4 regions of the Rhizobium sp. 21-4511-3d genome follow, and region 1 is predicted to be linked to each of the others. Evidence: predicted binding sites of a transcription regulator. Region 1 holds the regulator's gene; each other region holds the start of a gene.
The links. Region 1 encodes HrcA, which represses chaperone genes, less so after heat shock. Its sites were predicted from a motif close to GTTAGCACTCNCNNNNNGNGAGTGCTAAC; they were not measured.

Region 1 (2,201 bases):
AGCACATGCGTGTCGCCAAACTTCACCAGACAGGAGCCCTCGGCGTGCTTGGAAAAGTTGCGCTCGAAGCTGACCTTGCGCATCTGGTCGGTTTTTCTGCCTGACGGCCGCATTCTCTGTCTCCTGCTGCATGAGGCCTCGTGGCCGCGGCGGCGGCAGGGCGTAGTCATGCGTGTTTCTGATGCTGCCCCGCTTCTACGATTGGCTGCGGCCATTTGCAAATTCCCTTTTGCCACGCCCGCGAGATTGACTATATTTTCCGGAGTTTCATCAGCGTGGGTGTTTTAGGATTCATGGCCTTCAGGTCGTCGCCGGTTTCGGATGCCATTGCTGCGCTGGATGAGCGTTCCAAGGAAATCTTCCGCAGGATCGTCGAGGGCTATCTCGAGAATGGCGAGCCGCTCGGCTCGCGCAACCTGTCGCGCATCCTGCCGATGTCGCTTTCCCCGGCTTCCGTCCGCAATGTCATGAGCGATCTCGAAGAGCTCGGCCTCATCTATTCGCCGCATGTCAGCGCCGGGCGCCTGCCGACCCAGGTGGGCCTGCGGTTTTTCGTCGACGCCTTCATGCAGGTCGGTGATCTCTCTGCCGAGGACCGCGCCAGCATCGATCGCCAGGTGCGCGCCGAAAGCCGCGACAACCCGGTGGAATCGATGATGAACGAGGCGAGCCGGATGCTGTCTGGCATTTCGCGCGGCGCAGGGCTTGTCATCACCGCCAAGAGCGATCCCATCCTCAAGCATGTCGAGTTCATCCGCCTCGAGCCGACCAAGGCTCTGGCGGTGCTGGTCGGCGAGCATGATCAGGTCGAAAACCGCATCATCGAGCTACCGGCTGGCGTGACCTCCTCGCAGCTGACGGAAGCTGCGAACTTCCTGAATGCCCATATGACTGGCCAGACTTTGCCGGAATTGCGCAAGCAACTCGACAAGCTGAAGATCGATGTTCGCCATGAACTCGATGCTCTCTCGCAGGACCTCGTCGAGCGCGGCATCGCCGTCTGGTCCGGCAGCCCTGACGAGGGCAAGCCGGCGCAGCTCATCATCCGCGGCCGGGCAAACCTGCTGGAAGGGCTCGCCGGTGCCGACGATCTCGATCGCTTGCGGATGCTTTTCGACGATCTCGAAAAGAAAGACAGCCTGATCGAGCTCCTGAACCTAGCCGAGAGCGGACCGGGCGTGCGCATCTTCATCGGCTCGGAAAACAAGCTCTTCTCGCTTTCCGGCTCCTCGCTGATCGTCGCTCCCTACCGCGATGATGACGACCGGATCGTTGGCGCGGTCGGTGTCATTGGCCCGACGCGGCTCAACTATTCGCGCATCGTGCCGATGGTCGATTACACCGCGCAGCTGATTTCCCGCCTTTCGCGCGGCGGCGCCCTCTGAAAAGCCCGATTTTCCGCTTCTTTGTCACGCAGACTTGATTTTTTGCGGTCAAAGCTCGATATCGGGCGCATCCCGAAACCCTTTACCCGGAGACCGTCATGACTGACGAAACGACGAAAAACGGACCTGAGGCTGCCGCGGCCGACGCTGCTGCGGACGCAGCCGCAAACGTCGAGAATGAAGCGGCCGCTGAGGCATCGTCCCAGCCGGATCCGATGGAACTCGTGAAGGCCGAAAATGCCGAGCTGCGCGACCGCTACCTGCGTCTCGCCGCGGAGATGGACAACCTGCGCCGCCGCACCGAGCGTGATGTGAAGGATGCCAAGTCCTACTCGGTCGCCTCCTTCGCGCGCGACATGCTGGCTGTATCCGACAACCTGCGCCGCGCGCTGGACTCGATCCCGGCCGAAGCAAAGGCTGCGGGCGAAGCCGGCCTGACGACGCTGATCGAAGGCGTCGAGATGACCGAGCGCTCCATGCTCTCGACGCTCGAGCGCCATGGCGTTCGCCAGCTCGATCCCGTCGGCCAGAAGTTCGACCCGAATTTCCATCAGGCGATGTTCGAAATTCCGAACACGGAAGTCCCGAACAACACCGTCGTCCAGGTGGTGCAGGCAGGCTTCACGATCGGCGAGCGCGTTCTGCGCCCGGCCATGGTCGGTGTCGCCAAGGGCGGTCCGAAGCCCGAAGCGGAAGCTGCCAATTCCTATCTGGATCAGAAGGACGCATAATGAAAAAGGGCCGCTGAGAAGCGGCCCTTTTCTTTTCCGGTCTGCCGTCGCTCAGATGCGGGCAAAGCGCTCGATCAGAAGATCG
Region 2 (2,201 bases), on a different contig from region 1:
CAGGACTGGCAGGAGAGCCTGTAGATTCGAGAGCTTCTTCTCATGGATGAGGATATAGGGATCCTCCAGCTCGACGCGCATCTTGTCCTGATTGGTGACGAAATACGGGCTGAGGTAACCGCGATCGAACTGCATGCCTTCGACCACTTCGAGCTCGGTCTCGGCGGTCTTGGCCTCCTCGACGGTAATGACGCCCTCATTGCCGACTTTCTCCATCGCCTCGGCGAGGTACTGGCCGATCTCGGCGTCGCCGTTCGCAGAAATGGTGCCGACCTGAGCGATTTCGGAATTGCTGGTGATTTTGCGGGCGTTGACCTTCAGCTCCTTGACCACGGCGTCGACGGCAAGATCGATGCCGCGCTTGAGATCCATCGGGTTCAAACCCGACGCCACAGCCTTGGCGCCTTCCTTGACGATTGCCTGCGCAAGCACTGTTGCTGTGGTCGTGCCGTCGCCGGCCAGATCATTGGTCTTCGACGCCACCTCGCGCAACATCTGTGCGCCCATGTTCTCGAACTTGTCTTCGAGCTCGATTTCCTTGGCCACCGAAACGCCGTCCTTGGTAATGCGCGGGGCGCCGTAGGACTTGTCGATAACCACATTGCGACCTTTAGGGCCGAGCGTCACCTTGACGGCGTTGGCAAGAATATCGACCCCACGCAACATGCGCTCACGGGCATCGGTATTGAATTTGACTTCTTTCGCAGCCATGTCTTCACTCCTTCAATAGGCAGCTTTTTGACTGATATCGTTCGCCTGACAGCCAGCGGTCAGGCGGCTTTCTTCTGTTCGACCTCGGCCTCGATAACGCCAAGAACGTCGCTTTCCTTCATGATCAGCAGGTCTTCGCCGTTGATCTTGATCTCGGTACCCGACCATTTGCCAAACAGGATGCGATCACCCGCCTTGACGTCGAGCGCCTGAACCTCGCCCGCGTCATTGCGCGCGCCGCCGCCGACGGCAACAACCTCGCCCTCTTGGGGTTTTTCCTTGGCGGTATCGGGTATGATGATGCCGCCTTTGGTTTTTTCCTGGCTCTCGATGCGGCGCACGAGAATGCGATCATGAAGCGGTCGGAACGACATGTTTTCCTCCATTGAGCAAAAATAATGACGTTGAACCCGGACCGGACCGGATGACAGTCAGGGCGGGTGCGAACCTCAACCCGAGCGTTCGCGCGAAAAATTTATTTTCGAGATTTTTTGATTTCAAGTAGGTGGCGACAAAAAATTAGCACTCACCCCACGTGGCTGCTAACAAAATGAAATCTAACGATAAAATATGGATTATGGGTGAGGTGCGTTGATCGCGGCGCCGTTTTGCGCCACCATGATCACGCAGAAAAATGGAGCTTCGCTATGCAGTTTTCATCGGATCTGGACCGCCAGCTCAATGGTTACGGGCTAACCACCGCACACATCCTCTATCGTATCCCCGACTTTGTGTCCGTCCTGCAGACCTACGTCTGGCAAGACTATGATCAGGCTCCCGACTTTCCGGTGATGCGCAGGTTCCTTCATTTCTGGGAGGCATCGCTCGATGGAGCGCTGCATTCGGTCCGTTACAGCCATCAGAGGCTGGTCGGGCCAAACGAATGGCGGCGCGTTGATGGCGAGTTCAAGCTAAACTGACCCTGAAAGAGCTTTGCTGCTCATTCTAGCTCGTGTGCGACCCAACTGCAGGGCCCGCTAGCGATCGGTCGTTGCTTGGCTTTGGTCGTCCTGAAATCCTGTATGGAATGCGCGTCCCTGCTGGCAAACCTCGGTTCTTGTGGGCAGTTCAGAGACCATCGGCACCGCGGTGAATGCTCAGTGACGCCTCAAAGCCTGCCATCTTGACGCGCCCTGGCTTCCCTCGCACATCGAGCAGCGTGAAGAGCGGCTCGTACGCCAGGGCAACGATCAGGTCGATGTTTTGCCAATGCGGCGCAAGGCTCGCTCGACGCTACCATCCTTTAAAACAATCCGCACAAGGCCGCTTCAGTGCCGCAACGCTCTCTGACATTGGTCGTGACGGACACATCCGCGGCGCAGGGACGCACGCACAGAAACTATAAATTGCCGATGGTGGGCATTCCGGGAAAGAGCCAATCTCATGCGGAACCTTAAATCGCAAATTTTCTTTTTTGCCGGTCTTGAAACCGCAAATCTTGAAACCAAATCGTTTTGCGCCAGCTGCTGGAACGGAGCTGGCCTTGCTAG
Region 3 (2,201 bases), on a different contig from region 1:
GCCAGGCGAGGCTGACGAGCGGAAGGCCGGTGGCGCGCGACAGCAACGCGATATTGCCGACATCGGCAAAGAGCACGTGCAGGCCGAACCAGAGCGCCAGGTTGAGGATGACGCCGACAACGGCGGCGGTAATCGCCGAGAGCGCTGCCGACAAGATCTTGTTCTGGCGGAGCTTCTCGACGAAGGGCGCCCCGGCGAAGATCCAGACGAAGCTCGGCACGAAGGTAGCCCATGCCGCGAGGCTGGCGCCGATCACGCCGCCGAACAGCGGGTCGATGCCGAGCGCATTGCGGAACCCGGCCATGAAGCCGACGAAACAGAGGACGAGGACCAGCGGCCCGGGCGTCGTCTCGGCCAGCGCCAGCCCGTCCAGCATCTCGCCGGGACGCAGCCAGGCATAATGCTCGACCGCTATCTGCGCGACATAGGAGAGCACGGCATAGGCGCCGCCGAAGGTGACGACGGCCATCTTCGAGAAGAAGACGAAGACGGCGGCAAAGACGTTGGTCTCGCCGCTCAGCGCCTCGGCGATGAGATCGGACGGCGCGTGCAATCCCCGAACGATTAGCAGCGGGAACTGCCAGACGAGAACCCAGAAGGCGAGAATGAGGAACGGCCTGGCGATATGGCGGCTGGTCAATCCCGACAGCATGCCCGAGGACGCCGGAGCCTTGACGGGTGCCACACCCTCCGCCTTTCGCCTGCGCCGCTCGACGACGAAGCCGGCGATGCCGGCTGCGAGGACCACGAGCGGGAATGGCAGATTGAGCAGGAAGAGCGCCACGAAAGAGGCAGCCGCAACATAATAATGAAAGCGCGATTTCAGCGCCCGGCCGGCGACCCGCATCAGCGCCTCGATGACGATGGCGAGCACGGCGGCCTTCAGGCCGAAGAACAGCGCCAGCAGCCATTCGGCATTCTGGAAATAGGCATAGAGACCGGAAAGCACGAGGATGACGAGAAAGCCCGGCATGATGAAGAGCAGGCCGGCAGCGATGCCGCCGCGAACGCCATGCATCAGCCAGCCGATATAGGTGGCGAGCTGCTGAGCCTCCGGGCCGGGCAGAAGCATGCAGTAATTCAGGGCGTGCAGGAAACGGTCTTCGGAGATCCAGCGCTTTTCCTCGACCACCGTCTTGTGCATCAGGGCGATCTGACCGGCGGGGCCGCCGAAGCTCAGACAGCCGATGCGGGCCCAGACGGCGAAGGCTTCGGAAAAAGCAGGCCGCGGCATGGGTTCGGCAACCACGTCAGACAAATCCCCTACCCTCTAGCCATTAGGGCCCTCTCGCTAATTCGGGCCCTCTCCACAATTCCGGCGCAAAAATCCGCGAAGGCTTTCCTTGACTCTTTCTGGAGCCATCCCTAAATGCACGGCGTCTAGCACTCCTCATTGGAGAGTGCTAACACTCATCCATGTGGGCCACCCCGGTCCGCGAATGTCATTTGATCGAGGGATTAGACAATGGCAAGCACCAATTTCCGCCCCCTTCACGACCGCGTCGTTGTTCGCCGCGTTGAGTCCGAAGAAAAGACCAAGGGTGGCATCATCATCCCGGACACCGCTAAGGAAAAGCCGCAGGAAGGCGAAATCGTCGCTGTCGGTTCCGGCGCTCGTGACGAGTCCGGCAAGGTCGTCGCTCTCGACGTCAAGGCTGGCGACCGCGTTCTGTTCGGCAAGTGGTCGGGCACCGAAGTCAAGATCAACGGCGAAGACCTTCTCATCATGAAGGAAGCCGACATCATGGGCATCATCGGCTGATCAGCCGGTCATCCCGTTCCGCTTATCGCTGACACCCCTTTTCAGGAGTTATCAAAATGGCAGCTAAAGAAGTAAAGTTCGGCCGCTCTGCGCGCGAAAAGATGCTGCGCGGCGTCGACATCCTCGCTGACGCAGTGCAGGTCACCCTCGGTCCGAAGGGCCGTAACGTCGTTATCGACAAGTCCTTCGGCGCTCCGCGCATCACCAAGGACGGCGTATCGGTCGCCAAGGAAATCGAACTTGAAGACAAGTTCGAAAACATGGGCGCCCAGATGGTCCGCGAAGTTGCTTCGAAGACCAACGACATCGCCGGCGACGGCACGACGACGGCAACGGTTCTCGCCCGCGCTATCGTTCGCGAAGGCGCCAAGGCTGTTGCAGCCGGCATGAACCCGATGGACCTGAAGCGCGGTATCGACCTCGCTGTTGCCGAAGTCGT
Region 4 (2,201 bases), on a different contig from region 1:
CATCAAACCCATGCGTTTCGTTCTCCAGAATATGCTGAAGTGATGCGTTGGTTACTGCCGTGCGAAGCTCAATGCCGTCTGGCCTGTTGTCTTTCGCCTCGGAACGGGACCACCACTCATTCAGGTTTTGTCGGCCATCGGCATCGACCAAGAGCACTTGCTTACCATGAAGCGCATATTCTCCAGCGACTAGGATTACGGCGGTTGTCTTGCCCGCTCCACCCTTGCCGCTTACCAGCGATATGCAGATTGCCATTGCACGATCCTCTCAAGACTAAAGGTTCCCCCGCCCCCTAGCGATCCGACGTGGGTTCAATCGGCACATCAGTATCGTCGTTAAGATCTTCACATCGAAGCAAACCTAACATGTGAACACACGCAGGTTAAGATCAAAACATGCGTGTGAACGCACGTTTTAGGACATCTATCAAACCACACGAGTTGGTCGTGTGGTTTTTACAAGTGTCTGGGTCGAGTGGTGAACCCCGGAGCCGCGTGAGGCCTCACTTGGCGCTCGCACGGAAGGCGCAAGGGTGAAGAGCGAAGCGTCCCTTTCACCTGAGTACGAGGGACAGACAAAGGCCTTCGAGAGCGGTTTTGGCGGTGAACCCTGGTGAGCGTTCCAACGGAAAGAGTGCGAAGCGAAGCGGAGCCAGTCGAGAGGTGAAATTAGGTTGAAATTATAAGATAGTGCCTTAGGTTTAGAGTGGCAGGATACGCAAAAATGTTTTACATTTTGCATCACGATCGTGGGACAAGCCCACGATGACGGTCGCAAGGCTCCGGGAAGGCTTAATTGATTGACGAGTAAAGACACGATCGAAGTGCCGACAGCCAAGCAACGCAAGGGGCGTCTCATCAACGTCCGCGTCAGCGATGCAGAGCATTCGGCTATCGAAGAAGCGGCCAAGTCGGCCGGTATGAGTGTGTCTGCTCTTTTCCGTTCCCTGCTCCTCGAGGGTGCTGGCGTTCGACCTATTCTGACTGCGGAAGACAGGTTGATCATGGCCGCATTGCTCGAAGACATGCGGATGATCGGCATCAATTTGAATCAGGTCGCCCGCTCCCTGAATGCAGGAAAGGGTGTCCATCCCTCAGAGCTGGACATCAACCTTGGCAACGTCCAGCGGATTCAGGCGGCCGTAATGAGTGAGCTGCGGACACTTTCGCGCCGTGCCGGGCATGAGCGCCGAGGCGAGGTGTAGGCCGTGGAGTTCTTTTTCGGCACTTTCACAAGCGAATGGGAGCAAAGGCGCGCGGCGCTATTGCACGAAATGACGCTCGGCGGCCGTGGGAGCGCTGTCGAGGAAGAGCTTGAGAAGAGACTGAAGAATCTGCAGCACCAGGTTGGGATGTCTAAAGGCGGGTCGGGATCTAGGGGAGGGGTGAGGACTTCGGCATTCAACGTGTCATCGCCTTCGAGGACGATGGCCGCCGGTTCGGGTGCTATGCGATCAATGGACGTTCGTCTTGCGAGCGTTGCCAAAGGGAGCCAGCCCGCCGTGGTCAAACTGGCCTCCTACGGTGGCGGCGCCCGCGTCGGCTCGATGCTCAACTATGTTTCCAGAGGGGGGGAGCTGAAGGTTGAGAACGAGAACGGCGAGACGTTGCGTGGCCGTGAGGAGCTGGCGCGTCTGCGTGGCGATTGGGATCACCTTTTCCAAAACAGGACCGAGAGCCGCGATATCGGCGCGTTTAGCGTCGAGGTGAGCGTTTCCGGCGGCTCGAACCCGCATGAGAAGGTGCGGGACATTCTCAGCAGCGGCTTTGGTGATCGACGCTACGCTTACACTGTCGAAACCCAAAACGATGGATCGCTGAAGGTCGAGGGCTATGTTGTGTTGCGCAGCGGGCAGGGCGAGCGGCTGACGGCGGACGTGAAGGCGGCCGCCATGGTTCAGGAGCGTTTCAACACGAGCGCCGTTGCGAAAGAGGCCCCTGCGGCTTTCTCGTTCACAGGCTATGGCAACGGCGTGGAATACGGCGCTGCCAAGTTGCGAGACCTGATCGCGCAGCGGAACGACGTCCGAGACGATCGGGGTCGTTCGATTGCCGATGACAAGGCTGCGGGCGACCTGGTGCAAAAGGAATGGCGGGATGAGCTACACAGCCGCAAGAGCCGTGACGTGATGCACGTGATCATGTCGGCGCGTGCCGGCACGGATGCTGTCGCGTTCGAAGGAGCTGTTCGCGACTTCTTG

Region 2: a site for HrcA is predicted at 1,230-1,258, ahead of groES (co-chaperone GroES). Genes of this name have one in related genera too.
Region 3: a site for HrcA is predicted at 1,380-1,408, ahead of groES (co-chaperone GroES). Genes of this name have one in related genera too.
Region 4: a site for HrcA is predicted at 614-642, ahead of ACQZ5H_RS25690 (DUF6290 family protein). Genes of this name have one in related genera too.

Annotation. Positions count from the first base shown of each region.
Region 1 covers NZ_JBNWCF010000007.1:216,218-218,418, reverse strand. Annotated here, with positions in the region: gene rph (ribonuclease PH) at 1-113, opposite strand, end outside; gene hrcA (heat-inducible transcriptional repressor HrcA) at 294-1,385, shown strand; gene grpE (nucleotide exchange factor GrpE) at 1,484-2,116, shown strand; gene ACQZ5H_RS17320 (nucleoside hydrolase) at 2,168-2,201, opposite strand, start outside.
Region 2 covers NZ_JBNWCF010000010.1:228,890-231,090, reverse strand. Annotated here, with positions in the region: gene groL (chaperonin GroEL) at 1-711, opposite strand, end outside; gene groES (co-chaperone GroES) at 771-1,085, opposite strand; gene ACQZ5H_RS22305 (usg protein) at 1,359-1,631, shown strand; partial or broken gene ACQZ5H_RS22300 (hypothetical protein) at 1,768-1,952, shown strand.
Region 3 covers NZ_JBNWCF010000011.1:39,250-41,450, forward strand. Annotated here, with positions in the region: gene chrA (chromate efflux transporter) at 1-1,234, opposite strand, end outside; gene groES (co-chaperone GroES) at 1,466-1,762, shown strand; gene groL (chaperonin GroEL) at 1,819-2,201, shown strand, end outside.
Region 4 covers NZ_JBNWCF010000014.1:6,738-8,938, forward strand. Annotated here, with positions in the region: gene ACQZ5H_RS25685 (ParA family protein) at 1-256, opposite strand, end outside; gene ACQZ5H_RS25690 (DUF6290 family protein) at 801-1,205, shown strand; gene ACQZ5H_RS25695 (relaxase/mobilization nuclease domain-containing protein) at 1,209-2,201, shown strand, end outside.